2 regions of the Microbacterium sp. AG157 genome follow, and region 2 is predicted to be linked to the other one. Evidence: predicted binding sites of a transcription regulator. Region 2 holds the regulator's gene; the other holds the start of a gene.
What was found. The regulator LexA, encoded in region 2, represses DNA repair genes until DNA is damaged. The targets are predictions, from matches to a motif close to TCGAACANNTGTTCGA.
Positions count from the first base shown of each region.

Region 1: the regulator LexA is predicted to act here: its motif matches at 4,172-4,187, upstream of uvrA (excinuclease ABC subunit UvrA).

Region 1 covers NZ_QRDK01000005.1:95,460-102,547, forward strand. The annotation lists gene uvrC (excinuclease ABC subunit UvrC) at 1-1,150, opposite strand, end outside; gene uvrA (excinuclease ABC subunit UvrA) at 1,153-4,122, opposite strand; gene DEU35_RS16310 (MarR family winged helix-turn-helix transcriptional regulator) at 4,239-4,667, opposite strand; gene DEU35_RS16315 (hypothetical protein) at 4,704-4,940, shown strand; gene uvrB (excinuclease ABC subunit UvrB) at 5,143-7,088, opposite strand, start outside.
Region 2 covers NZ_QRDK01000001.1:211,174-218,261, reverse strand. The annotation lists gene dapF (diaminopimelate epimerase) at 1-64, shown strand, start outside; gene DEU35_RS01120 (class I SAM-dependent methyltransferase) at 205-849, opposite strand; gene hflX (GTPase HflX) at 936-2,453, shown strand; gene DEU35_RS01110 (prolyl oligopeptidase family serine peptidase) at 2,573-4,459, opposite strand; gene lexA (transcriptional repressor LexA) at 4,610-5,299, opposite strand; gene DEU35_RS01100 (LysM peptidoglycan-binding domain-containing protein) at 5,558-5,908, shown strand; gene DEU35_RS01095 (histidinol-phosphate transaminase) at 5,955-7,049, shown strand; gene hisB (imidazoleglycerol-phosphate dehydratase HisB) at 7,046-7,088, shown strand, end outside.

The sequences.
Region 1 (7,088 bases), on a different contig from region 2:
TGGTGCGGCGGGTCTTGTGAAGCATCAGCGCCTGCTGCGCGTTGAGCGTCGCGGTCTTCAGCAGGTCGGCCTTCCGGCCGCGCTGGGCGACCTGCAGGGTCACCGGGCGGCCGCGGCGTTCGCGCAGCCAATCCTCGAGCTGTTCGGCGTCGTCGGGAAGCTCGGGGACGAGCACCTGCCGCGGGATGTCGCTCGCGTCGGCATCGCCGTAGGTGCGCTGGAGCACCTGATCGACGAGGTCGGCGCCGGAGATGTCGATCTCTTTCTCGATGGTCGTCGCCCGCACGCCGCGCACACGCCCACCCCGGACGACGAAGTGCTGGACGGTGGCGGCGAGTTCGTCCTCCGCGATTCCGAAGAGATCGGCATCCGTGTCCGAAGCGAGCACCAACGCGCTCTTGCCGAGCACCGCGTCGATGGCCTGCAGGCGGTCTCGGTAGTGGGCCGCCGACTCGTAATCCATCGCGGCGGACGCCTCTTTCATGCGGGCGGTGAGCTCGCGCGTGAAGCGCTGGTCACCGCCGGACATGAAGGCGATGAAATCGTTCACGACGGCACGGTGCTCCTCGATCGTCACCTTCATCGAGCACGGCCCGCCGCACCGGCCGATCTGGCCGGGGAAGCAGGGCCGACCGGATGCCATCGCCTTCTTGTACGAGGAATCGCTGCACGTGCGGATCGGGAAGACCTTGATCATCAGGTCGATCGTGTCGTGCACCGCCCACACCTTCGGGTACGGCCCGAAGTATTTGGCCCCTCGGATCTTGGGGTTGCGCGTGACGGTGACGCGCGGGGCCTCGTCGGCGAGGGTGATCGCCATGTACGGATACGACTTGTCGTCGCGGTAGCGGACGTTGAAGGGCGGATCGAACTCCTTGATCCACATGAACTCCAACTGCAGGGAGTCGATGTCGCTCGGAACGACCGTCCATTCGACGCTCGCCGCCGTCGTCACCATGCGCCGCGTGCGCTCGTGCAGGGAATGCAGCGGAGCGAAATAGTTCGACAGGCGGGCGCGGAGGTTCTTGGCTTTGCCGACGTACAGCACGCGCCCCTCGGCATCCCGGAACCGGTAGACCCCCGGGTTTGTGGGGATCTCGCCGGCTTTGGGACGATACGAGAGGTGCGATACCCGTTCTCGTGGTGCCACGCTCAGCCCGCCGCGCTCACGAGCTCTCGCTCGGCGTCGCCGCTCTCGACCGCAGCGATGTTGCGCTGCGCGCCGGTCCGGCCGGTCTCGAGAAGCTCCGCCAGGAAAGAGCCGGTGTGGCTGCCCTCGACCTTCGCGACCTGCTCGGGCGTTCCGGTGGCCACGATCGTGCCGCCGCCGGCGCCACCTTCGGGCCCGAGGTCGATGACCCAGTCGGAGCTCTTGATGACGTCGAGGTTGTGCTCGATCACGATGACGGTGTTGCCCTTGTCGACGAGACCGTTCAGCACCTTGAGCAGCAGCGAGACATCCTCGAAGTGCAGACCCGTGGTGGGCTCGTCGAGAACATAGATCGAACGGCCGTTGCTGCGGCGCTGCAGCTCGGTAGCGAGCTTGACGCGCTGCGCCTCGCCCCCCGACAGCGTCGTCGCCGACTGACCCAGGCGTACGTACCCGAGACCGACGTCGACGAGGGTCTTGAGGTATCGGTGGATCGCCTGAATGGGCTCGAAGAACTCCGCGGCCTCCGAGATCGGCATCTCGAGCACCTCGGCGATGTTCTTGCCCTTGTAGTGCACCGAGAGCGTGTCGCGGTTGTAGCGCTTGCCGTGGCACACCTCGCAGTCGACGTACACGTCGGGAAGGAAGTTCATCTCGATCTTCAGCGTGCCGTCACCCGAGCACGCCTCGCAGCGCCCGCCCTTGACGTTGAAGCTGAACCGACCGGCCTGATAGCCGCGCACCTTCGCCTCGGGGGTCTCGGCGAAGAGGCCGCGGATGCGATCGAACACTCCGGTGTAGGTCGCCGGGTTCGAGCGCGGAGTGCGGCCGATCGGGGCCTGGTCCACGTGCACGACCTTGTCGAGGTTGTCGAGACCCGTCACGCGCGTGTGCTTACCGGGCACGCGTCGCGCCCCGTTCAGCTTGGACGCGAGGACTTCGTACAGGATGCCGTTCACCAGCGTCGACTTGCCAGAACCGCTGACGCCGGTCACCGCCGTCAGGACGCCCAGCGGGAAGTCGGCCGTGACGTTCTGCAGGTTGTTCTCGCGCGCGCCGACGACCGTGACCTGACGTTTCTTGTCGATCTTGCGACGCTTCTTCGGTGCCTCGATCGAGCGGCGGCCGGAGAGATAGGCGCCCGTGAGCGAGTTCTCGTCGGTCAGCAGGCCGGAGAGGGGGCCGGAGTGCACGACGTTGCCTCCATCGACGCCGGCGCGGGGTCCGATGTCGACGACCCAATCGGCCGCGTGGATCGTCTCTTCGTCGTGCTCCACGACGATGAGGGTGTTGCCGAGGTCGCGCAGCGTCTCGAGCGTCTGGATGAGGCGGCGGTTGTCGCGCTGGTGCAGGCCGATCGAGGGCTCGTCGAGCACATAGAGCACGCCGGTCAGGCCCGAGCCGATCTGCGTCGCGAGGCGGATGCGCTGCGCCTCGCCGCCCGACAGGGTGCCGGCCGCGCGGCCGAGGCTCAGGTAGTTCAGACCCACCTGCAGCAGGAAGTCGAGTCGCGCGCGGATCTCGCGCAGCACGGCCGCGGCGATTGTCGCCTCGCGGTCGGTGAGCGTCAGCTGCGAGAAGAATTCGCGGGCGTCGGCGAGGCTCATGCGCGAGGCCGCCGCGATCGACGTGCCGTCGACGAGCACCGCGAGCACCTCGGGCTTCAGACGGTCACCGTCGCAGACCGCACACGGAACCTCGCGGAGATACTCCGACCACCGCTGGCGCTGAGTGTCGGACTCTGCCTGGAGGTACTGCCGCTCGATGTAGGGCACGACGCCCTCGAACCCCGACGAGTACCGCATCTCGCGGCCGTAGCGGTTCTTCCACTTGACGGTGACCTTGTAGTTCTCACCGCGGAGCACCGCCTGCTGCACATCGTGAGAGAGGTCCTTCCACGGGGTGTCGAGCGAGAACTCCAGGTCGCGCGCGAGGCCCTCGAGAAGGCGCTCGTAGTACTGGAAGAGCCCCTTGCCCTGGGTCGTCCAGGGCAGGATCGCGCCGTCGCGGATCGAGAGCTCTTCGTCTCCGAGCATGAGGTCGACGTCGACGGACATGCGAGTACCCAGGCCCGAGCAGACCGGGCACGCACCGAAGGGCGCGTTGAACGAGAAGGTGCGCGGTTCGATCTCGGTGAGCTGCAGAGGGTGCCCGTTCGGGCACGCCAGCTTCTCGGAGAAGGACTGCCAGGCGTCGTCGCCTTCTTCGTCGACGTAGTTGACCTGCATGATGCCGCCGGCGAGCCCCATCGCCGTCTCGACGGAGTCGGTCACTCGACTGAGGTTGTCTCCGGATGCCACGAGTCGGTCGACCACGACCGCGATGTCGTGCTTATAGCTCTTCTTCAGTGTCGGCGGCTCCGCCAGCTGCACGAGCTCGCCGTCGACGACCGCGCGAGCGTAGCCCTTGGCACTGAGCTCTTTGAAGAGGTCGACGAACTCCCCCTTCTTCTGGGTGACCACGGGCGCGACGATCTGGTAGCGCGTCCGCTCGGGGAGCTCCATGAGCTGGTCGGCGATCTGCTGGACCGTCTGTCGCTGAATGCGCGCACCGCAGTCGGGGCAATGGGGTACGCCGACGCGCGCCCAGAGCAGACGCATGTAATCGTGGATCTCGGTGATCGTCCCCACCGTCGAGCGGGGATTGCGGTTGGTCGACTTCTGGTCGATCGAGACCGCGGGGCTCAGCCCCTCGATGAAGTCGACGTCGGGTCGGTCGACCTGCCCGAGGAACTGACGCGCGTAGGCGCTGAGCGACTCGACGTAACGGCGCTGACCCTCGGCGAAGATGGTGTCGAACGCGAGGCTCGACTTTCCCGAGCCCGACAGACCGGTGAAGACGACGAGCGAATCGCGCGGGATGTCGAGGTCGACGTTCTTCAAGTTGTGGACGCGCGCACCCCGGACACTCAGCTTTCCGCTGATACCGGAATTCGCGGACGGCGAGGGCTGGGCGACAGGAACGATGGGCACGTGTTAAGTCTAGGTCGGACCTCCGACATCGGCCCCGGGTTCGCCCCGGCCGCACGGATGTGCGAGAGTGCGGCACCGCATCTCGCCCCGTCGCGACCGGAGACCGGCGATGCGATTCAGACGTTCGATTGTCCCGCGAAGGGAGCGAGCCCGTCTCGCAGGGCCTTGAGCGCGTCCTCGTCGACGCCGACCCGCGCCATGATCTTCCCCGGCACCTCGAGCGCCGCCGTGCGCAGCGCCCACCCCTCGTCGGTGAGGTCGATGTCGAGCACGCGCTCGTCGTCGACCCGGCGCGCGCGCCGCACCCTCCCCTGCGCCTCGAGACGCTTCACCAGAGGTGACAGCGTGGCGGGCTCCATTGCGAGTTCGGCCGCCAGGGCGCCGAGCGAACGCGGGGCCTCCTCCCACAGCGCCAGCATCACCAGATACTGCGGATGGGTCAGACCGAGGGGCTCGAGCAGCGGTCGATAGATCGACACGACGTTGCGCGCTGCCGTGACCAGGGCGAAACAGACCTGGTTCTCGAGCTTCAGCGGGTCGTCCACACGCCATCTCCTCAATTAGTTAGTACACTAATAATCATGACACGAAAGGATGCCGATCGCCCGCCGCTGCGCGAGCGTGTCCGCGACGCCGGCGGCTGGTACCAGTACCTCAATACGCGTCTCATCCGCGTCGCCGGCCCCGCGTCCGTCGGCCCGTACGAGACCACCCCCGAACCCACCCGGACGGGGCGCCCCTGCCCGCTCTGCGGTCGCGCGATGGCCGAGCACTCCGTCGATCGCTCCGGCCCGAAGCCACTGCTGCACTGCCCCTGAGTGCCCACGCAGATTCCCCCGGCACTGCCGGATACGACGGATCCCGCAACGAGGGCGTAGCGCCATGGTCCGGCCGTCGGCGACCCGTCTCGAGCCCGCTTGCGCCGTCCTGGGCGCGCAAACTTGAGGTCCCGCGTCCGTCCACGCGGGCGAGCATCGGACGCATTGTCGGACGAAGGCCTCAGGGGCGCGCCTCGCGGTCTCAGGCGTGACCGGCGCGCTCCATGGCGCGCAGCTCTTTCTTCATCTCCTGAACCTCGTCGCGAAGGCGTCCGGCGAGCTCGAACTTCAGCTCGGCCGCGGCCGCGAGCATCTGTTGCGTCAGGTCGGCGATCGTGGATTCGAGCTGGTCCGCGCCCTCCGCAGCGATGCCGGTGCGCCGTAGCGACGGGGTCGGCGACTTGCCCTTGCCGGACTTGTCCGTGCGTGACAGCAGATTCTTCGTGTCGGACGCCTCGCGATTGAGGACCTCGGTGATGTCGGCGATCTTCTTCCGCAGCGGCTGCGGGTCGATCCCGTGCGCGGTGTTGTACGCGATCTGCTTCTCGCGACGACGCTCGGTCTCTTCGATCGCCTTGCTCATCGAGTCGGTCATCTTGTCGGCGTACATGTGCACCTGACCGGAGACGTTTCGGGCGGCGCGACCAATGGTCTGAATGAGCGAAGTCCCGCTGCGCAGGAACCCCTCTTTGTCGGCGTCGAGAATCGCCACCAGGGACACTTCGGGGAGGTCGAGACCTTCGCGAAGAAGGTTGATGCCGACGAGGACGTCGTACACACCGGCGCGCAATTCGGTCAGCAACTCGACGCGGCGCAGCGTGTCGACGTCGGAGTGGAGGTAGCGCACACGCACCCCGTGTTCCCCGAGGAAGTCGGTGAGTTCTTCCGCCATCTTCTTGGTGAGCGTCGTGACCAGCACGCGCTCGTCGCGCTCCACCCGCACGCGGATCTCTTCGAGGAGGTCGTCGATCTGCCCCTTGGACGGCTTCACGATGATCTCGGGATCGACGAGACCGGTCGGGCGGATGATCTGCTCGACCACGCCGTCGGCGATGCCCATCTCGTAGCGACCCGGCGTCGCCGACAGGTACACCGTCTGACCGACGCGCTCCTTGAACTCGTCCCAGCGCAGCGGGCGGTTGTCCATGGCGCTCGGCAGACGGAAGCCATGCTCGACGAGGGTGCGCTTGCGCGACGCGTCGCCCTCGTACATGGCGCCGATCTGCGGCACCGTGACGTGCGACTCGTCGATGACGAGCAGGAAGTCGTCGGGGAAGAAGTCGAGGAGGGTGTGCGGCGGATCTCCCGGCATGCGGCCGTCCATGTGCCGCGAGTAGTTCTCGATGCCCGAACAGAAACCGAGCTGTTGCAGCATCTCGAGGTCGAAGGTCGTGCGCATCCGTAGGCGCTGCGCCTCGAGGAGCTTGCCCTGCGACTCGAACTCTTTGAGGCGTTCCTCCAGCTCGTGCTCGATCGTGCCGATCGCGCGCTGCACGGTCTCGGTGCCAGCGACATAGTGCGACGCCGGGAAGATCGGAACGGAGTCCATCTTCTCGATCACGTCGCCGGTGAGCGGGTGCAGAAGATACAGGGCCTCGATCTCGTCGCCGAACATCTCGATGCGGATGGCGTACTCCTCGTACACCGGGATGATCTCGATCGTGTCGCCGCGCACGCGGAAATTCCCGCGTGAGAAATCGACGTCGTTGCGGTTGTACTGCATGGAGATGAACTTGCGGATGAGGGCGTCGCGGTCGTAGCGCTCCCCCACCTGCAGGGCGACCATGGCTCGCAGATACTCCTCGGGCGCGCCGAGGCCGTAGATGCACGAGACCGTCGAGACGACGACGACATCTCGGCGAGAGAGAAGGGAGTTGGTCGTCGAGTGGCGCAGTCGCTCGACCTCGGCATTGATCGAGCTGTCCTTCTCGATGAAGGTGTCCGTCTGCGGAACGTAGGCCTCGGGCTGGTAGTAGTCGTAGTACGAGACGAAGTACTCGACCGCGTTGTTCGGCATGAGCTCTCGGAACTCGTTCGCCAGCTGCGCCGCGAGCGTCTTGTTGTGCGCGAGGACGAGGGTCGGCCGCTGCACCTGCTCAACGAGCCAGGCCGTCGTCGCCGACTTACCGGTACCGGTGGCACCCAGCA
Region 2 (7,088 bases):
GGGTCGCGTCTTTCTGTCGGGCCCGGCATCGCTGGTGTTCACGGGCGAGGTCGCGCTCGCCTGAGGCGCGCGGCCTTCTCGTTGACGCGCGAGATCACACGGTGGCGTGAGGTGCCCCGATCGGCGCACGAGCGATCGGATGACAGAACGCGGACGGTGCGATCGCGGCATCCGGTCGCGGCGCGGCGAGGAGGAGTCTCGGCGTCAGGAGACGACGTCGATGAGCTCGCTCGGCGGCGAACCGTGCTTGCGCACGCGCAGCACACGGAAGCCGCGGCCGGTGGCGGCGCGCTGCACGCCGTACCCCTCCGGGAAGGTCGCCGCGAGCCAGCGCTGCAGGGAGTCGGAGCCGAGATTGCGCTGGACGACGAACCAACCGTCGCTGCGCTCCGAGAGGCGCGGGATCCAGTGCTGGAGCATGCTGTGCAACTCGGACTTGCCGACGCGGATCGGCGGATTGGACCGGATGGTGCGGAACGACACGTCGTCGGGAACATCCTCGGGTCGCACCGCGTTGATGTTGTGGAGGCCGTGGGAATCCGCGTTCCGCCTCACGAGATCGAGAGCACGCTCGTTGACGTCGACCGCCCAGATGGTCGCGTGCGGTGAGGCGAGCGCCAGCGACAGCGAGATCGGACCCCACCCGCACCCCAGGTCGAGGAAGTGCCCACCGGCGGGAGGGGGCGGGGTGTTCGCGAGCAGCACCGAGGTGCCGGCATCCACGTGGTCGGGACTGAAGACGCCGCCGGCCGTGACCACCTCGAGTTCTCGACCGGCCAGCGTCACGCGAAGGCGGCGGAGCTGCTCGGGACTCGACGGCGACGCGCTGAAGTAGTGCTCGCTCCCCATCACGCCAGGATATCCGACCGGCCCCCACGCCGCCGGGCCGGATAAAGTGCCAGAACACGCGGGAACACCGCGAACGGAAGGAACCCATGACCGAACAGACCACACCCCCGAGCACCGACGCGTCTCCGGTGGATCCGGTGGACCGTGTGCTCTCGCGCGCCGAAGCGCACCGAGGGGTCCGGGTCTTCGGTGCCGCGCAAGCTCTCCAGGACGTCACCACGGCCTACGGCGGCGACTCCGACGGCGACCAGTGGGACCGCGAGGAACGTGCGGCGTTGCGTCGCGTCGCCGGTCTCTCGACCGAGCTCGAAGACGTCACCGAGGTCGAGTACCGACAGTTGCGCCTCGAGAACGTCGTGCTCGTCGGCGTGCACCCCCAGGGTGAGCAGGCGGATGCCGAGAACTCGCTGCGCGAACTGTCGGCGCTGGCCGAGACGGCCGGTGCCGTCGTCCTCGACGGCGTGCTGCAGCGGCGGCCCCATCCGGATCCGGCGACGTACGTCGGACGCGGCAAGGCGGCGGAACTGCGCGACATCGTCGCCGCCGTCGGTGCCGACACCGTGATCGCCGACACCGAACTGGCCCCCAGCCAGCGGCGCGCCCTCGAAGACGTCGTGAAGGTCAAGGTGATCGATCGCACGACGGTGATCCTCGACATCTTCAGCCAGCATGCGAAGAGTCGCGAGGGAAAGGCTCAGGTCGAGCTCGCGCAGCTCGAATACCTGCTCCCGCGCCTGCGCGGATGGGGCGACTCCATGTCGCGTCAGGCCGGCGGACAGGTGGGCGCGGGCGGCGCAGGCATGGGCTCGCGCGGTCCCGGTGAGACGAAGATCGAACTCGATCGCCGTCGCATCCGCACGAAGATGGCGCTCCTGCGCAAGCAGTTGCGTGATTTCGCGCCGGCCCGCGAGGCCAAGCGCGCCGAACGCAAGCGGCACACGATCCCCTCTGTCGCGATCGCCGGGTACACCAACGCCGGTAAGTCGAGCCTGCTCAACCGCCTGACGAGCGCCGGAGTGCTCGTCGAGAACGCCTTGTTCGCGACCCTGGATGCCACGGTCCGTCGCTCCGAGACGAGTGACGGCCGCGTGTACACGTTGACCGACACGGTCGGCTTCGTGCGGAACCTTCCGCATCAGCTCGTCGAAGCGTTCCGCTCCACGCTCGAGGAGGTCGGCGACGCCGATGTCATCCTCCACGTCGTCGATGCCTCGCATCCCGACCCGGCCGCGCAGCTGATGACGGTACGCGATGTGATGGGCGACGTCGACGCGAACTTCGGTCAGGAGATCGTGGTCTTCAACAAGGCGGACCTGGTCGGCGAAGACGACCGTCTCGTGCTGCGAGGGCTCGCGCCGAACGCGAAGTTCGTCTCGTCCCGGACAGGGGAGGGCATCGAGGAGCTGCGCGCCGCCATCGAGGACGCCCTGCCGCGGCCGGCGGTCGAGGTGCAGGCGATCGTTCCCTACGACCGTGGCGACCTCGTCTCTGCCGTGCACGAGAGCGGATTGATCGTCGCCCAGGAGCACCGCGAGAGCGGGACGTTCCTGCACGCTCACGTGGGCGCGCGCCTCGCGGCGGAGCTCGCCGCGTTCGGAGCCTGATCCCCGGTCGGATCACGGGCCCCCGCGCTTCGGCGTGGGGGCCCGTCCCTTTTGCCTCCGTCGGCCGCGCGGGGCGCCTCCGCCCTGAGGGTTGTCTGCGCCTCCGGCGCCTCGAGAGGTCAGCTGAGCTCGAGTGCCCGGACGCCGGGGGTCTCGAAGCCGAACACCGCGCCGAGGAAGCCGAGCTCGCGCTCGAGTGAGTCGATCACCGTCTCGGACCGCCGGAAGCCGTGACCCTCGCCCTCGTACAGCACGTACGCGTGCGGCACGCCGTGCGCGGTGAGAGCATCGCGGATGGCCTCGGCCTGCGAGGGCGGGACGACTCGGTCTTCCGAGCCCTGCAGGATCAGCAGGGGTACGCGGAACAGATCCGGGCGCCCTAGAGGTGATCGCTCGACATACACCGCCTCGGCCTCGGGCAGGGGGCCGATGAGTCCGTCGAGGTAGCGAGCCTCGAAATCGTGGGTGTCCTCGGCGAGAGCGCGAGCATCTCCCACGCCGTAGCGCGAGATACCGGCCGAGAACACGTCGGTGCGGGTCACCGCGGCCAGCACCGTCCACCCGCCCGCCGATCCGCCGGCGACGGCGAGACGACCGGGGTCGGCGAGACCCGCCTCGGCGAGGGCGGATGCCGCGGCTGCGACGTCATCGACATCGACGACGCCCCACTGTCCCTTGAGTCGGTCGCGGTACCTGCGCCCGTAACCGGTGGAGCCGCCGTAGTTGACGTCGAGAACGCCGATCCCGCGACTGGTGAAGAACGCCGTCTTCGCCGAGGGGGCGGGGCCCACGTGCGAGGTGGGTCCACCGTGCACGAGGACGACGTAGGGCGGCCGCTCGTCTGCGGCGGGAGTGACGTCGGGGTTGGTCGGGGCGTAGGCGAAAGCGTGCACCGGGCCGTGGGGGCCGTCGGTCGATAGGGCGCGGGCTACCGGCATCCATTCGTCCCCCCAGGAGCCGGCACCGCCGGTGACGAGCTCGACCGAGCCGGAGTCGAGGTCGACCAGCCAGAGTCCCGAGCGTCCGCCCGCATCGGACCCCGAGACGAGCACGCGCGCCTCACGGACATCGTCGATCGCTGCTCCCGCGACGACGGGGACCCCGACCGGGCGCACGCCGCTGGGGGCGATCTCGACGATGTCGTCGGCTCCGTTGGTGCGGACCGCGACGACGCGCCCGTCGGCGGCGGCCCCGAACCACCGGGTGCCGAGGACCCACAGGCCGCCGCCGGTGTCGGCGTCAGCGGGGGCGAGGGCCTGGGCGTCGCCGTCGAGAGGGCGGCGGAAGAGGTTCCAGCGCCCGTCGGGATCGTCGGCGTAGAGCAGCTCGTCGTCCGCTATCCAGACGGGCTGCAGCGGCGCGCGCGACTCGCCGCCCGCCACATCGCGGACGGATCCCGTCTCGAGGTCGGCAACGCGCAGGACCGTGGCATCCCACGGCATGTCGGGGTGGTTCCAGGCGACCCAGGCCAGACGCCGACCGTCGGGGGAGAGGGCCGGCTGCGCGAGGAAGTCGCTACCCTCGGCGAGCACCTCGACCGTTCCGTCGAGCGGGATGCGCACGATCGCCCGGCGCGGAACTCGGGAAGAGCCGTGGGTCTCGCGGACGGCCAAGAGGACGCCGTGCTCCCAGCGGAGGCCGCCGTGGCGTACGGCGTCGTCGGCGGGAGTCAGCGCCCGCGCGGTCTCGCCCGGACGGAGCGCGTACACGCGCTGGTCGGTCTTCTCGACGTAGTACAGCTCACCGTCGTCGGACGCCGTCCACGCGCCGCCGCCGTACTCGTGGACCGCGGAGCGCGCATTGGCGGGTGCGGGGAGCACCGTATCGGTCGAGCCGTCGGCCCGGCGGCGTTTCACCGCGACGCGACCCGCTTCGTGGGGGACGGACTCGCCCCACCAGATCTCGTCGCCCACGAGCCGCGCTCCGTCGACCCGCGGTGACGCCTGCGCGACCGACCCGGCCGTGATCGGGGAGGGCCAGGAACCGTAGGGGAGCGTGTCAGCCATGACACCAGCCTAGGCAGGGGCTCCGACATTCGACCCGGCGATCGCCCCGCATCCGTGGGAACCCGAAGGCGGGTGAGGTGCCGAGCGGCCCGAGCGTGCAGAGGGCCGGATGCCGCCGCGCGTGCGGGCATCCGGCCCTCGATGGTCCGATCAGACGGTGCGCAGCACCGCGACCACGCGACCGAGGATGACCGCCTCATCGCCGAGGATCGGCTCGAACGCGCTGTTGCGGGGGAGGAGCCAGGTGTGGCCGTCGCGCCGGCGGAACGTCTTGACGGTCGCCTCGTCGTCGAGCATGGCGGCCACGATCTCGCCGTTCTCGGCGGTGGCCTGAGAGCGGATGACGACCCAGTCCCCGTCGCAGATGGCCGCGTCGATCATGGAGTCGCCCGAGACCTTGAGCATGAACAGGTCGCCCTTTCCGACGAGCTGGCGCGGGAGAGGGAAGATCTCCTCGACCTGCTGGTCGGCAGTGATGGGCACGCCGGCGGCGATGCGACCGACCAGGGGCACGAGGGCGGCGTCGCCCAGGGCGGGGGCGGTGTCGGCGGGGTTCTCGGCGGCGGCGCCGGGAAGATCGATGAGCACCTCCATCGCACGTGTCTTGCCGGGGTCGCGACGGAGATATCCGCTGAGCTCGAGCTGATTGAGCTGGTGGGTGACGCTCGAGAGCGACTTGAGGCCGACCGCGTCGCCGATCTCGCGCATGCTCGGCGGATACCCGTGCCGAGCGATCGAGCGCTGGATCACTTCGAGGATCGCCAGCTGCTTGTCGCTGAGGTTCTTCCGCCGCCGCGTCTGCGGCCGCTCGCGGCCGGCAGCGGTCGTCGCGTCGGTCATCTGTGCTCCCCTCGCGCCGCGGGAACCACGGCGGAAATTCGAATGTCGGAGGTTGGTGATGAGGTCTCCGTGTCGAAACCGTATCCGGTCGACGACCCGAATGACACGGAGCCCCACGCGTGTCGCGTTCGATTCGTATGCGATACACGACGTCTTGACACTCGAACAGGTTCGAAGATAGATTCGGAATACAGATTCGCACCACCGCCCTCCCGGCCGAGGGCGGGGTGCGAATCTCTCCCCACCAAGGAGCACATCATGAGCAGCATCGCCCTCACCGCCCCGTCCACCCGCCTGCGCATCACCGCGCGCGGCCGTCGTGTCGTGGCGTTCCTCGTCTCGCTTCCGATCGTCGCCGTGCTTGCCGTGGCGATCGTCGGCGGCGGGTCCGCCCTTGCGTCCGGCGACGCCGGCGCCCCTGCCGGGGCGTTCACCGAGATCACCGTCATGAGCGGCGAGACCCTGTGGTCCATCGCTGAAGACGTGGCCCCCTCGGCCGACCCGCGTGACGTGGTCGCCGAGATCACTCGCCTCAACGCTCTTCCCGGCGGCTCGGTGTCGGCGGGTCAGCGCATCGCGATCCCCGCCGAGTACGCCCCCGCGGCCTGAGCGCCCCGACCCGGCTCGCGCACTCCGCCCTCCCTCGACGCCTACGATGGGTGAGGTGACCGTACGCCTCGACGACCTTCCTCTTCGCGACGATCTGCGGGGCATGACCCCGTACGGAGCCCCGCAGGCCGCACTGCCCGTGGCGCTCAACGTCAACGAGAACACGCATCCCGTTCCGTCCGAGGTGGCTGACGACATCCTCGATGCCGTGGCTCGGGCGTTGCGGGACGTCAACCGCTACCCCGACCGTGAGTTCACCGGTCTGCGCGAGGCCTTCGCGGGATACCTCGGGCACGGTCTGAACCCCGACCAGATCTGGGCGGCCAACGGTTCGAACGAGGTGCTTCAGCACATTCTGCAGGCTTTTGGCGGCCCCGGTCGCACGGCGATGGGCTTCGCCCCCACCTATTCGATGTACCCGATCCTCACGCGTGCCACGGGCGCGCGCTGGATCGTCGGGGAACGCGAGCACGACTTCACCCTGTCGCCCGAGTCGGCCGCCGCCCAGGTGCGCGAGCAGCGCCCCGACATCGTCTTCCTCTGCGCGCCGAACAACCCGACGGGCACCCCCCTGCGCCTCGACGTCGTCGAGGCGGTGTACGACGCGACCGACGGCATCGTGATCGTCGACGAGGCCTATGAGGAGTTCGCGCCCCGTGACGAGCCCTCGGCGGTGTCGTTGCTTCCCGATCGCCCGCGTCTGGTGGTCTCGCGCACCATGAGCAAGGCCTTCGCCTTCGCGGGCGCCCGGGTGGGCTACTTGGCGGCCGACCCCGCGCTGGTCGACGCCCTCCGCCTGGTGCGGCTGCCGTACCACTTGAGCGCCCTCACGCAGGCGGCGGCGACCGCCGCGCTCGGCCACGCCGAGACGATGCTGTCGATGGTCGACGAGATCGTCGCGCAGCGCGACCGGATCTCGGCCACGGTGTCGGCCCTCGGCTACACCGCCCACGAGTCGTGGACCAACTTCGTCCTGTTCGGCGGCGTCGACGACCCGGCGGCCACCTGGAAGGCGCTGTACGACCGGGGCGTCCTCATCCGCGACGTCGGCATCGCCCACCACCTGCGCGTCACCGCGGGAACGGCCGACGAGACCACCGCATTCCTGGACGCGCTGGCCTCGGTAGGATCGCGGTCATGACCGGCCCCGCCTCGCCCCGTACCGCCTCGATCGCGCGCG